Regions from separate parts of the Paenibacillus sp. O199 genome, predicted to be linked through region 2. Evidence: riboswitches for the same ligand, from Rfam matches in the RefSeq annotation. Region 2 holds a riboswitch; the other holds the start of a gene.
What was found. Region 2 has a riboswitch for cyclic di-AMP ahead of A6049_RS11510 (C40 family peptidase). Riboswitches for the same ligand answer to the same signal wherever they lie in the genome.

Region 1 (7,542 bases), on a different contig from region 2:
AAAGGGATTGCATTTGTGGACGAGGTCGCAGCGATTTCGGAAGCGTTCAATCATCACCCTTTCATTACGATTGACTATACAACAGTCACACTGCGTCTCACATCATGGGATGAAGGTGGCATCACATCTGTAGATATTAAAGAAGCAGAGCAATATAATGAGGCTTTTGAGAAAATGAGGTCGGAATAACCTGGATCGGTTATATCGCACTACCGGAAATGAGTGAAGCATACATGTCAGACGATAATCAGAACAAACCTCTTATTGCTGTCGTAGGCAGCCTTAATATGGATCTGGTGGTGAAGACAGACATCATTCCTGAGGAAGGCGAGACGGTGAGTGGGGAGGAACTGCACTATTTGGCCGGGGGCAAAGGCGCCAATCAGGCGGTTGCTGCTGCACGACTGGGTGGACAGACTACGATGATTGGTGCCGTAGGTTCGGATGGTTTTGGTGAACGCCTGTTGCACAGTCTAACGGAAAGCGGGGCGGATGCCTCGCTAGTTCGCATTCTGGATGATACCGTTACAGGTACGGCCTCTATCTGGCTCTCCAAAGGAGATAACCGGATTATTGTTATTCCTGGAGCGAATGGGCAGGTTATGCCTGCGATGCTGGAAGAGGCGGATACGGTAAAAAGCCTGACTGCAGCCGCAGCGGTGCTGCTGCAGCTGGAGATCCCGCTGCCTGCGGTCACCCGCGCCGCCCAACTGGCGGCTGAAGGCAGCGCATTGGTGGTGCTCAACCCGGCGCCTGCGGTGCCGGGTCTGCCCCAGGAGCTCCTGCGGTGCGTCGACGTCGTCACGCCGAACCGCAGCGAGCTCGCCGTGCTCACCGGCCGGGATGATCTCCGGCCGGAAGACGTGGATGCGGCGGTCGCAGAGCTCGCCGCATCCCTCGGGGCCGCTGTCGTCACGACGCTCGGCCCCGAGGGGGCTGTGTACGCGGCAGCGCCTAGCGGCCGCGTTCAGGCAGAGCGTGCCGGCGCGTGCCGTGCGCCCGGCTACGCCGTAAGCGCCGTCGACACGACCGGTGCTGGCGATTGCTTCAACGGCGCGCTGGCAGTAGCCCTCGCGCGCGGAGAGACGCTGGACGCGGCGGTAAGCTTCGCCATGGGCGCAGCCGCGTTGTCGGTGACGAAGCTCGGCGCCCAGTCCGGGATGCCGTCCGCACGTGAAGTGCAGGCTTTCCTTGCCGAGCAGAAGGCAAAGACCCAGTAATATATGCATACTTTAGGTAAATCAGAGGCAGGCTGGAAGGATACGCTAATGCATCTATTTAGCCATAGCATGGTGGATGTTTTCATCGGAGCATCCCTGAAATGACCAAGAGGCTCTTACTTCCCAGTACGGGAGAGTAAGAGCCTCTTGTCTGTATGACCATTGATAAAACGAGTAACCCTGTATTACCAATAAGGGTTGACTACGTTGCGCGTCTAGCGCCAGCGTTGTTTAGAGCATGAGTAAAGAGCAGAGGATGATTGAAGCCATCACACTCTCTATACATGCCCCCTGCCACAAACTGATCGCCTTGAACATCTTGGATTACTTCTTCTCCGCCAGCCACATCGCAATATTCGCGATTTCTTCATCCTTCAGCTTGTCTTTGAACGAAGGCATACCGCCGCTTTTACCTTTGACGATGGTCGTATAAATCTTCTCCACATCGTCCTGGCTGCCAATCTTCTGCAGACTAGGGCCCATGCCCCCTTGAAGCTGATCACCGTGGCAGGTAATACAGTTTGCTTTGACCAGTGCCTCAGCCTGTCCTGCATCCATTGTAACTTGCGGCATCGTCGGTTTCGCTTCTTCTGCAACTTCCTCTTTCCCTGGAAGCGTAAACATTAGTACAATAGCTAAAGCGCACGCTGCAAAAAATACCCCGCTCATGATCCATTTGTGCATCCCTTATGTCCCCTCCAGAATGAAAGATCATCTAACTTGAAACTATCCATATCATTATAACGGAACCTGTAGTGACATCATAGCATTTTGTGGTAATTTTTTGAACTAATCACATAACCGGGGACTTTTTGGGGTGATTTCAAGCCCTAGTTATTCGCGTGGACCTTCATAGACCATACAGTAAAAAGGTTTCAAACCACCCGGTGTCTGTCGTTCGTATGTATCCTGCGTAACAAATCCGGCTTTGAGATAGACACGAATAGCCCGGTCATTCCAGGTCAGAACTTCCAGATCAATTTCATTTGTAGGGTTCCGGCGAATGGCTTCCTGCACAATGGCCGAGACAAAAGCCGTTCCTTGACCATGACCACATCGATCGGGGTGCATGCCAAGTCCGATGCGGGTTACACCATCAAGCGGGAAGTATTGAGCAAAACCGCAAATCTGCTGATCCTCTCCCAGCACCACCGCATATTGTTCTTTCCGTAGCTGGGGATCGCCGAATTCCACTTCAAGTGCTTTCATCTGCTCCCAGGGCAGCCAGCTATAAATATTATAAGGCGGGTCATACTGCCAATCGCAGATTAGTTCCGCGTGTTCTTCTTGCATGGGCACAACGTGAAACGTCACAGGGGCTTCATCCATACAACTGCACGCTCCTCTCATTGTGAACAAGCTATAATGATTTTGATTTGTCCATATACATATGTCATTCCATATCTAAGCTTGTTTCCACTCTACAAAAGAGGCGTTCATTTGGCAAGTCCTCGTTTTTGAAAAAAAGTGAAACAAAAGTTCCGGTAATTTCGTTTATATTATAGTGGGATGGGTAAAAACATTATAAGAGCACGGACGAAGCAATGAAAAATAACTTTTAAAAAAGTTAAAGTTAGGTTTGGTAGCTATCCCGAACGCATTAAAGGAAACGAAGCACAAAAAAACCGCCGGATACATTCCTGCGGAGAATGTACCAGACGGTTCTATTATGCTTCGTTACAGTAGTGTTATTGTTACAGCATGACGTTGCTCAGCTTGTCCCTATTCAATGGCCAATGTCTCATATGCGTCCGTGCTCATAATACGTTTAGCGCCAACATAGCGGTTGGCCCAATAGCTTTCGCTTAATTCGCTAATTGTAACTCCTTTGGAAGAAGAGGAGTGTGCAAACTTCCCATTCCCTACAAAGATCCCTACGTGCGAGACCCCTTTGCCCGTTGTATTGAAGAATACCAGATCACCTGGTCTCATTTCCATCCGGGATACCGAATCACCCATGTCGAATTGTGAACTCGATTGGCGAGCCAGATCAATGCCCAGCTTGTCGAATACATAACTTGTGAATCCAGAGCAGTCAAAGCCGTTAAGCGTTGTTCCTCCGCTTTTGTATGTAGTCCCCATTGCTGAATCAATAACTTGGTCCATTTTCGAATCTGCGAATGCGCTGCCTGCTCCAAGCGATAATGCGAATGTGAGGCTGAGTACAGCTGCGGTTAATTTCTTCTTAAACAAGAGATATACCCCTTCCAATGCCTGCGAGGTTAGCTTAAGGATTCGGTTGAAGGTCCCCTATGATCCCTCTGTTGCAAGATCAATTCACCCATAACTGGTTCCCCCGCTTCCCAGGTGCTAGGAATTTGGCTATGCTAGTTATGCACCTGCGAAATCAAGAAATGACGATTAAATTTTAAGTAGTTACAAATATGAAGGTAAAGATTACAAAGTTGTTACTAAAAACTCACTGCGATTATTGTAACAGAGGTATATCACTTTGGCAACGTTTAACAACAAAATTAACAAAAAAAACCTCGACCTTTGACGGGGAAAGGTCGAGGTTTGCTTGTTTAACGGCATTTGAAGAATACAACTTTACATAGAGATGGTAACCGTTTTTAACCGTTCGATTTAATCCTTGACCGAGTTGGACTGCCATAGGCGGAAATGGGCACATATTTTCCACAGGCTCAGCAAGCACCGGGCAAGTGGATACGTTTGTTGTAGGATAAGACCAGTTAAGCCAGTTAGTAACCATGAAGCTGATGTAAAGGCACCAAAGACCAGCAGATGAAGGGCGCCCAGCAGGACAGCAATGCCGATTAGAGTGATGACTTGGCGTAGTGCAATCCATATAGCTTGAAACGTACCACGTGCTCCGCCTTCCCCATCGGGAGCTGAGATACCAAACTGCATGTACAGTAGGACATGATGGATAACCCACCCGTATACAATCCAACCAGCAACATAGGGAATACCAGGCAAGAGCAGATGGAGGGAATGAAAACCTTCCATAAAGATGGAATAGAGCTTTGGCGCGAGCCAATAAGCGGGTAGCAGCAGTAATATAGTCCGAATGGTGTGGAGCAACAGCATCGGTTTCCATAAATTTTTGATACCGCGAATGAATGGAATGCGCTCTTCCGAATGGTTATAATGCTGGAGCGAGTAGAGCAGCCCTGCCTGAATGAGTGGGCTAATCAGAATCCGTATCAGCAGCATAGCCCCTAAAATCCATAAATAGCGGTGAACCTCCGGATTCGTTGTCAGACCGAGTTGGCTCTCCATTTTAAATAAAATCGTACTGAGTTCCCCTGTATCAGGGTCAGGATAACGCAGGAGCAGCGGAACCACAGCTGACTGCACCATCCGATAAAGAAAGTATCCCCATACTAATTGATAGAGAAATAAGAGTGCCGCAATGAACATATGCTGACGGACGAGAAACCAGCCTTCACGTATTTTCGCTTTCACTGTATCCACCTCACCATGACAGACTTCCGAATATGGCTTCTATAATTTTGGTTGCGCTCATGCTCCAGCGGGATTTAGTTGGCTCATCCAGTCCGGCTTTCAGAAAATTGTTCATATGATGGTTCTCCAGCACAATCGTGTATAGCGGATCAGTCATAGCCCAGGAAACAGGGGAAGTATAGGTCAGTTTGTAGGTAATGCGCTCCTCGCTACCATCCCATTCTTTCGTCATGGTTTTCCCATCTTCGAACATAATTCGAACAGGAACCTTCTTATATTCACTCCCTTTTTTCTGCAATGTAACCGATGACTCGTACAACGTTTGGCCGTCTTTCAGGATAGGATTGATTGCGATCTTTTCCACTGCAAAGTCAGCCATGCCATCGCCGTATACATACTGATTAAAATAATCGGTCCAGGATGTACGCGTCACTTGTTCCACGACCTTTTGAAAATCAGACGAAGTAGGGTGTTTAAAGCGGTATTTATTCACATAGGTCGAGAGAATACGCTCCATCGTTTTAGCACCAACCTGTTGTTCTATTCCAAGTAATACAAGCTTGCCTCGTGTGTATACGTTTGCTGCATATTGATTCTGGGAATCAAACTTCCAGGAGTCCTGTGTCAGTGAAGCTGGAGAAGTAATGAGACCAGCTTGTACGGGCAGATTCGGGATAAGTCCGTATTCCTGTTCCATTACTTTGTCTTCTGCATAGGAGGTGAATCCTTCGTCCAGCCAAGCCTCTTCAAATTCATTACTCGCGACCATGCCGTAAAAATACTGATGCCCAATCTCGTGCACAACCGTGCGTTCCAGATCGTAGCCAGGAGCAGAATCATCTGCACCGAAGGCGGTGACCAAGGTAGGGTATTCCATTCCCCCTGCGCCATTCCCTGATTTGGGCGGGACAACGATGGACAGTGTGGAATACGGATAAGGGCCAAACCACTTGCTATAATTGGATAGCGCTGCTTTGGCGGCGTAGAAATAACGTTCCTTCAGATCCTCATGAGCAGGGTCGAGATACAGCTTGATTCGTACGCCTGGCACATTGGGAGCAGAGAAGGGTTCTTCTGCATAAACAAAATCAGGAGAGGCTGACCAGGCAAAATCATGCACATCATCGGCATAGAACTGATATACTTTTTCGCCGTTCTTCACAACCGCTTGCTGGGTTGGGAATCCAGTAGCAGCTACTTTGTATGTTTCCGGTACCCGAATACGCACACTATAGATACCAAAATCGGCGTAAAACTCTGAATTACCGTGATACTGATGCAGATTCCAGCCTTCGGTCGTTTGACCTCGTGTGCCTACTGGCTCATATACGCTAAGTTTAGGGAACCACTGACCTGCCATAACGAAATTATCTGCTGTTCCCATGCGGGCAAAAATTTTCGGTAGCTTGACCTCAAATCGGGTGTGAAGCGTGATGCTTTCACCGCCTTTAACGGGTTTGGGCAGCCGTACCTTAATGAGGCTAGTATCTTTCATGTTTCCGTCATCCGGTTGCACATACTGCATCCGATGTAAGAGAGAAAGCCCATCCTCTGTTTTCATTTCTGTAATATGCATGGAACCGTAACCGTTCGTGGGCATGACATCACCTCGAAGTTTCCCTCCGGATTCTTTCATAAAAGTGGTGTCGGCAGAAGAGAAGGCATTGGGATACATGTGAAAATAAAGCTCGCTGACGGTTTTCTTACCTGGATGTGTCCAGGTGATCGTCTGAGTCCCTTGCAGTACATTCCCGTCTACCAGCTTCACATCCATGTGATATTCCACTACGCGGTTGCTGAACACTTCAGCGGTAGGTGTCTGTATACTTTCCGGAGATGTTTGGGTTTTGACGGGTGCCGTAGGCTTGCCCGATTCCGGGGCGAGCGCAGGCAAGTCAGATTGAATGGAGCGTGTGGAACCCAGACCAAGCCATATCCCCCCGGCAACTACACACAGGGCTATAATTGCGGTGAGCCAGCTCTTGGCGCGTCGTGGAATCATCGTTAAATACCTCCCGTTGACAAGCATCTACAGCATGTATATGTTTGCATTGGGGCGATTATTAGTTAAAATATTTGTATCAACCCTTGGAGGCTATAAAACATGGACCAAAACGAGCAGAACGGCAAAAAACAGATTGCCTTGAATATCGTTAGTGCAAAGAGCAAACACAAAGGTTTCGGTGCAGGCTCCATTGATCTGAATAACCTTTCCCCCGTTATTATTGATAACGGTGAAGCAAAGATTGATGTGGGCGCGATGCATGCGAAGAGCAAAGTGGAGCGCAATATCAAGTTCTCGACTAATCGTGAGGATGTGCCCAATGGACGCCAAGTATGGCTAGTATGGGTAGCTGTGGACCGTAACGAACAGGGGCAGTTCTATGGTGGAGCAACTGCGTGTGAGATGTGGATTGATACAGAAGCGCGTCGTGGATGGAAACTGCTTGCCGATCATGTGAATCGCATGGATTATGCCATGAAGCGCCGGTTCATGCTGGATGATCTTGGACCTGAGGATCGCGCGGCACTCAAGACGTTGCTGACTACGCATAACGAAGAATGGTGGAACGCTTCTCCGGATGAATTGAAAGAAGCGCTTGCCTAATTAATGAATGTTTCAAGCTGTTCAAAAAGAAGAAGCAAAAGCCCCGTGACCGAGATGATCGGTTCGGGGCTTTTGCTTTTATGCTAAATTGAATTTTACGGGTAATGACGCAATTACGTCATTACGTATTTACGTCACTTTGGTTATTCCACCCACCAGCGTTTGAAATCCTTCCACCATGAATGCTTCTCTTCCTGTATTCCCTGCTGGTTTTGCACTTCTCGAGTGTCTTTATCTTTCTCTGAACCCGAATCGTCTGAAGCGCTGCGGCAGACCTCGGTCGGT
Region 2 (7,542 bases):
GGGAAACTAACGGTGAGATTGCTGCAGGCGCTTTTCTTTCCTCCGGAGCAGCCCGGAGGTGTATCCTCTATGATTCCGTATATGCAAGAGAGGTTTACAACCCCGAGGTGGGAGATGGATCTGTTCTCGTTGCCTAAGCGAATTCGCAACAAGGGCAGGGAAGATATCCAGTTTGAGACGTTCGATTGGACTCAGTATCAGGATAGTCCTGTCGTGCAAAAATATATGCAAACCTACCGGGATTATTTGTGGTGGACCAAGCTGCGTATTCAGAAGCCTTACGATCTGATTCATGCCCATCATCCTATTGCGGGGCTTGCAATGAAGAAGGTTTTCCCGGATGTTCCTCTCATTCAAACGATCCACTCCAGTTATGAGCGAGAGCTGATACTGAATGGACGCATTGAGCCGAACGGACCGGAGCATCAATTCCTGCTGGCCATCTATGGTGAGCTGGAGCACCAGGCGGAGCGATTGTTAACGGTATCGGATTCTTTCCGTCGTTATCTGGCGCCTTATGTACAGCATCCCGATGTTATCGGTGTGATTCCGAATGGTTTTGATGAGAAAAGGTTTAAGCCAATTCCCCATGAGAATGCGATACCACAGTTGGTCACGGTATGCCGTCTGGTTCCGGCGAAAGGGCTGGATATTCTGTTCAAAGCCTGTGCCGAACTGAAAGCCCGGGGACATGATTATGTGCTTCATATTATTGGGGACGGACCGATCCGTCCAGACTTGGAAGAATTGGCCCAGCGGCTGGGCATTTATAATGAGACTATTTTTTATGGTTACACGCTGCACCCTGAGGAATTCATGCCATTTTTTGATATCTTTGTACTTCCTTCGCGGGCGGAGGCGTTCGGGTCTGTTTTCGCGGAAGCAGCGCTTAGCTGTCTTGCCCTTGTAGGTACAGATGTTGGCGGCATACCCGAACAGATAGAGAACGGCAGTAACGGCTTGCTGGTGCCTTCAGAAGATCCGTCTGCACTGGCAGAAGCGCTGGAGAAGGTGATGGTTGACCCGGCGTACCGTTATGAGCTCGCTCGTTCGGCATGCGAGAAGGCCAAAACCCATTACTCTTTGGGCAGATCGGTCAATGAACTGAAAAAAATGTATTTGCAATTCTCGAGCCAGTTTTAACTTCTGGAAAGGGAAAAGAAGGAAGCCGCTGTGTGCCAGCGGCTTTTTTTATGTTTAGGGAAATGATGCTTCGCAACAAAAATACGTTGTTATAGGTGTTTGTTACGACCTCGAAAGCTTCCCCATCGATCCATTACTAATTTTGCACCCCAGACCAGTGCCAAACTGCCGAAAATGGGGTAAAGGATAGAGAGCAGGGAGCTGAACCCAAACTGGCTAAGCGAATAACATAGCAGCATGATGGCCAGTATGATTAGTTTGGGATGTACGTGGACATGCTGTCTGAGTTGGAGGGTCATTCCATAAATATCGGCTACAAATGTACTGAAGATTTCCATAAAAATCAGGGATACATAGATAGACTGGACTACCCATCCAAGTTGAAAGGCAATGCTGCCCATTGGAATTTCAAATTGCGTGATGCCAGGCATCTGGGCTGACATGGCGAAGTGGGCTGCCATAAGCATGAATCCTACACCAATCCCTCCCAGAACGCCGCCCCATTTCAGTACCTTTCGGCTGCGAATCTGATTCCCCACCGGAACAAGTACAGCTTGGGCAAGTGCCAGGTTGAATGAAGTATACAACAGAGGAGATAACCAGACCTGGATTGGATTGCTGTCCGTGGTTAATGTAATAAATCGGTTCGCGCCGGGATGATGTATGGTGCTGGTGATCATAAGCAGAGAGAGCAGGAGCATCATTGGCACTACGATACTGTTCATTTGCAGAATAGCCTGAATGCCCCTTCCAAGCAGCAGATATGTACCGATAAGGGTAACAATCAGTCCGGTCTGGTAATGAAGCCCCAGATGCTCAACAAAGACCGACCCTGCTCCAGCCAGCATGACACTGTTTACTCCGATGAGAATAAGAAGGGTAACCCAGGTAATCCAGTTTCCTGCTTTATGACCGAATAGATGCTTGTTGAGATCTTCGTATGAGCGCGAGCCGGTATCATGGGCAATCAGCATCATTTTTGTACCTAACCAGACAAAGAGCATGGTCGATAAGCCAATGGTAATGGTGGCCCATTTGCCATACTGGGTAAAAAACTGCAATATCTCCTGTCCTGTTGCAAAGCCGGCTCCTACTACCGTTCCAATGTATGTAAATGCGATCTGCAGCACCCGAAATGCCTGTTTCATGCGTTTCCCCTCTCAGGCCCCTGAATAGTTTGGACATGCGGGTGCCATGGTACAAGGTATGCTTGACCCATCAAAGTCATGACAATTGAAGTGTGACATAGGGTCATTTCTATGCTCTGGACAAGAGCAAAGGCAATTTCGCTTGAACTGATAGCCGGATCTATGATACTTTTACGTCATAGGATAGGCTTGGGAGGTCAAATTATGGAAGTATTGAAACAACGAATTTTACAAGAAGGTGTAGTCATGTCAGATCAGGTGCTGAAGCTGGATGGTCTGCTGAATCACCAGATTGATCCTGCATTGACGATGGAAATGGGACGTGAATTTGCCGCTCGTTTTCGTGAAAGTGGTGTAACTCGGGTCATTACAGTGGAGTCTTCCGGGATTCCGGTCGCCTTTGCTGCCGCACATGAACTGGGTGTTCCGCTGGTATTTGCCCGTCGCAAAAAAACACTTTTGGCTGACCCCGACGCCTACTGTGAAAGAGTACCTTCTTTTACCAAAGGGATCGTAACAGATATTATGGTGTCCCGCGAATATATTCATGAGAATGACCGTATTTTGTTTATTGACGATATCATTGCGAATGGCGATGCCGCTCGTGGTGTCATCAAAATTATCGAACGTTCGGGAGCGGAACTGGTTGGATTCGGTGTCGTGGTCGAAAAATGTTTTCAGGCCGGAGCGCGCACTATTCGTGAGCAGGGCATCCCGGTTGAAGCGTTGGTGCGCATTCGTTCACTGAACGATGGCACCGTGCAATTTGACGATAACGAATTGTGACTTTTTAAAGGAAAAAGTGCCTATTTTTATAACAATGCCTTTGCATGACCGCTGATTTCATTTATAATGGGGTTATGTTAGGGAGAGGAGGCAACACCATGGGTAACCAACCGGCAACAGAACAATTTTTTATTGATAAGCTGGCGGAATCGAAAGTACATTTTGAGCGTGCCCTGGATTGTAAACATACGGAATTCGATGACCTTTATCCCTATATGATTGAACATCCTCAATTTTTCTGGTACAAACGCTACGTTGCCTGGTCAGAATTGCTGACGATTGTAGGCTTGTGCGAAGAGTTGTCCTTCTCTTGGAAAGAACAATTTACACCGCATCAAGTGGAGTACCTTGAAGAACGTGTGATGTCCGCCAAAGTGCTTGATTTTTGGTTTGAGAAGAACGACAGCAAAGAGCACGCGCAGCGGTAACTTTCAGTCGGGACATACTTTCGAATGACATGACAGTCCAATACAGTCACGTGAGACCTAAATGACTTTTCATTTAGGTCTCTTTTTGTAAATAATTTTTTTGGGAAAGTAGGCGCCATAAATATGATCAGTGATGCACAATTGGATGCACTGCGTTTATCGGGTGAAAAAGTAAGGGTAGTACGGGACGAGATTCAGTCCAATGATGTGACAGGTATTGTAGTGGCTTGGGACGGGGAGCAGGTACTCATTCGCCGTCAGAATCGTCGTGTGGTCAAGCTTGATCGGAATTACCGATATCAATTGTTCAGCGAACCACGCGAGAGCCTGCTCGAAGAATAGGACATGCCTATTTAGGTTCATTTACCATGGATGTTTTGGCATAATTACACCTCTCGGGAGAGAAGATAGGTACAGTGAGAGCTTGTAACATATCAGCCGAGAGGATGTGCGGTAACCATGACACTGATGAATGATAAGGTTCATGCCTATAAAGATCAGATTGGTGAATTAAGCGATGTGCTACCAGCAGTGGTGAAGTCTTATCATGAGTTCACTGGAGAATGCTTTCAGGCAGGGGCGATTGATGCCAAGACCAAACAGCTGATTGCGCTGGGTATTGGACTGTTTGCGAACAATGAGGTATGTACGTTTTACCATGTGGAAGAGGCACGTGCCAAAGGAGCGACCGATCAGGAGATTATGGAGACGGTTGCTGTGGCTGGAGCGGTAGGCGGAGGCCATGCGCTGTCTCAGGGTGCAATGAGAGTACAGAAGGCTTTACATTAAGTATAGAAGTCTACAGCACACCGAATTTGTAAACAAAAGCCCCAAACAAAGAGGAGGTCCCGGATTCACCCGGAGCCTCCTCTTTGCGCTATATCAAATCAAACTTATATTTTGCCCAGCATTTTGTTATACATAAATTGTCCTGTTACCCGGCGTGCTGTTACGTAACGATCATTGAAGTAAGGATTGGATAATTGTGTGATGCTGACACCCTTGCTGCTTGAAGCATGAGCGAACTGTCCGCCCCCGATATATACACCTGTATGTGAAATGCCATTGCCCATCGTATTAAAGAATACCATGTCACCAGTACGCAGATTAGCTTTGGATACCGGAGTTCCGGCCTTGGCTTGTTGCTGGGAAGTGCGTGGTAATTCAATGCTATATTTGTTGAAAATATATCTCATAAATCCAGAGCAATCAAATCCGGCCATTGTTGTGCCGCCCCATTTGTAAGGTATGCCTGTCATGTTGTTAACGACGCTGTTGATACTGCTTGCCTCTGTGCTTGCTGCACCGGATGTAAATAGAACTGCTGCTCCAAAAATGGAGATGATAAGCTTTTTCAAAATTTTTGTTCTCCCTTCGATGCCTACGGAGTTAGCTAAGGGTTCGGTAGAAGGTTCCCTATATTTCCTATGTATAAGAATAATTCACCCAAAATGGTTCCCCCGTTTTCAAACATGAAACTCGGCAAATGAATAATTAAGTTTTTGTAACCTTTTGAAACTATATTGCATAAATGCGAAAATGTCAAACCGATTTTGAACACTTCTTATCATCTCAATGTTAACGGAATTATCGCTATTTATGTAGAAATAACTCGAATATTGGGTTTTAATAGATGACAAAAAAGTAACTACTGTTTCAAATGGAGAAAAATTGGATAATTTATTGGCTTTCTCACATTTCGATTAGACGATACCTAAAGGTTAAGATAAAGAATTTGTTACATATTGTTGCAATTATTGACAAAATTCATTGTTTTGCATAGAATTCTTTTTATCTAATCCACTTATTGGATGAAAAGAAATAGTTTGAGTTTAAAAACAAATATAAGGAGGGGAGACGCTCAAGGAAAACAGTTTGCAGAAAATGAATTGGGGAGTGTTCTAAACGATGTTGAAGGCACAAGCAAGGTTTGCATCTTTGGTAATGGCATGTACAATGATTTTCTCTGTTGTCGGAATGGTATTTCAGCCTGCTGCTAAGGTATCTGCTGCAGACGCATCTGGAACGACAGCAAGTATCTCAGATATTTTGAAGAATCAACGTCCTGACGGGGGATGGAAGAAGGATTACAAAGAAACAAGTGGTGAGTGGGCCAAATCTACGATTGATAATAAAGCTACATACTCAGAAATTAGAAGATTAGCCAAGGAATTTAAAAAGACAAATGATCCGCGATATTCGGCTACTGCCATCAAAGGAATCAACTTTTTGTTAAATATGCAGTACTCCAATGGAGGATGGCCACAAGTATACCAGAGCTCAGGCTATCACAAACACATTACCTTCAACGACGATGCCATGATTAATGTCATGTACATGCTGGATGAAGTAGGTGCACGTAAAGGTGATTTCTCATTCATCGACAGCTCTCTTGCGGATCGCAGTAAAAAATCAGTTGCCAAAGGTGTAGATGCTATTCTCAATACACAGGTTGTAGCAAATGGTAAACTGACTGCATGGGGACAGCAGCATGATTCCAGCTCCCTAAAACCTGCAGGAGCAAGGATTTATGAAGTGCCTTCTCTAAGTGCTGGAGAGAGCAGTACGATTGTAAAGTTTTTGAAAACAAGACCGTCGAACTCGAAAATTAAGGCTTCCATTCAAGCGGCAGAAGCCTGGTTCAACAACGTGAAAATTACAGGATACAAGTATGTCAGAGAAAACGGAGATAGCAAACTCGTAGCTGATTCAGGTGCAGCGCCAATATGGGCACGTTTTTACGAAATTGGAACGGATAAACCGATCTTCGTAGGACGTGATGGGGTTGTGAAATACAAACTCAGCGATATCGATAAGGAAAGAAGAGGTGGGTATGCCTGGTATGGCAACTGGCCTTCAAAGATATGATTTATAAAAAGCTTTATCATTGAAGGCGAAATTATATTTTTTTTGTTGACACTAATTACCTGCACATGATATATTATCTCTTGTCGCCGCGATATAATTTCTCGGAGATAAGACATACGCGGTCGTGGCGGAATTGGCAGACGCGCACGGTTCAGGTCCGTGTGGGCTAACCCCCGTGGAGGTTCGAGTCCTCTCGACCGCATCATATGTAACACGAAAAAGGTTCCTAGAATGGCATTGCTGCCACTCTAGGAACCTTTTTTATTTGTTTACAGATTTTGATCTTTGCTTTTCCTGATTCTTTTCAACCCATTCCCTCGGCTTGAGCAAAAATGAAGTTTCCCTTTGTTTATTTATCCATTAATGGAAATATGTTTGTTCTGCGACGGTTTGCCCCTATATTTCAGGTTAATTGTACGTAAAATACCGAATTGTACCTATCTTGGGAATGCCTCATCCACTATTCTCTTCTCGTGTGGAAGCGCTATCAACAGGAATTTGAATGACCAAATTCAGAGGGGGTAGGGATAATTTGAAACGAATCGGAAAAAGGATGGCAATGTGTTTCATGGTATTTATGATTGCGGCGGTGCAGTTCGGGATTATGGGAACGACAGGTAATGTGGCACAAGCAGCAGATAAGAGTCTGGCCCAAAAGCCGTATATGGGTTGGAGCAGTTACAGCATGCAGGTATATGACGGGCCGGGTAACTGGACATCGGCCGAGAGTATAAAGAAGCAATCGGACGCCATGCGTGAGAAGCTGCAAGCCCATGGATATGAATACATTAATATTGATGCTGGCTGGAACGGTGACGAAGATGAATACGGCCGTCCTATTCCGAGTACTGTTCTTTATCCAAATGGATTTCAGGAGGTCATTGATTACGTCCATAATAACGGACAGAAGATCGGAATCTATCTGATTCCGGGATTATCAATCACCGCCTATGATAAAAATCTTGAGGTTTATGGGTCGGGCGGGGCATGTCGTATGCAAGATATTGCAGTAAAACCGCTCGTTGTTATGGATGCTTGGGATTCGTACACGTACAAAATTGATTTTTCGAACCCTTGCTCACAGAAGTACATTGACTCCATCGCGGATCTTCTTGGCGAGTGGGGTATCAACTTTGTCAAATTCGACAGTGTGACGCCAGGATCGGGAA

Region 1: it holds a riboswitch for cyclic di-AMP, as region 2 does, so the genes downstream of both, A6049_RS27435 (C40 family peptidase) here and A6049_RS11510 (C40 family peptidase) in region 2, are expected to answer to the same signal.

Annotation. Positions count from the first base shown of each region.
Region 1 covers NZ_LGRP01000033.1:17,262-24,803, forward strand. The annotation lists gene A6049_RS27415 (4a-hydroxytetrahydrobiopterin dehydratase) at 1-189, shown strand, start outside; gene rbsK (ribokinase) at 234-1,220, shown strand; gene A6049_RS27425 (c-type cytochrome) at 1,545-1,904, opposite strand; gene A6049_RS27430 (GNAT family N-acetyltransferase) at 2,055-2,549, opposite strand; gene A6049_RS27435 (C40 family peptidase) at 2,943-3,413, opposite strand; cyclic di-AMP (ydaO/yuaA leader) riboswitch at 3,417-3,554, opposite strand; gene A6049_RS27440 (hypothetical protein) at 3,807-4,649, opposite strand; gene A6049_RS27445 (M1 family metallopeptidase) at 4,660-6,651, opposite strand; gene A6049_RS27450 (YwhD family protein) at 6,754-7,257, shown strand; gene A6049_RS27455 (transglycosylase domain-containing protein) at 7,401-7,542, opposite strand, start outside.
Region 2 covers NZ_LGRP01000006.1:196,520-204,061, reverse strand. The annotation lists gene A6049_RS11540 (glycosyltransferase family 4 protein) at 13-1,143, shown strand; gene A6049_RS11535 (YkvI family membrane protein) at 1,233-2,291, opposite strand; gene A6049_RS11530 (xanthine phosphoribosyltransferase) at 2,496-3,077, shown strand; gene A6049_RS11525 (hypothetical protein) at 3,176-3,505, shown strand; gene A6049_RS11520 (hypothetical protein) at 3,629-3,847, shown strand; gene A6049_RS11515 (carboxymuconolactone decarboxylase family protein) at 3,965-4,294, shown strand; gene A6049_RS11510 (C40 family peptidase) at 4,399-4,863, opposite strand; cyclic di-AMP (ydaO/yuaA leader) riboswitch at 4,869-5,000, opposite strand; gene pelA (pectate lyase) at 5,414-6,373, shown strand; tRNA gene A6049_RS11500 (tRNA-Leu) at 6,492-6,575, shown strand; gene A6049_RS11495 (X2-like carbohydrate binding domain-containing protein) at 6,906-7,542, shown strand, end outside.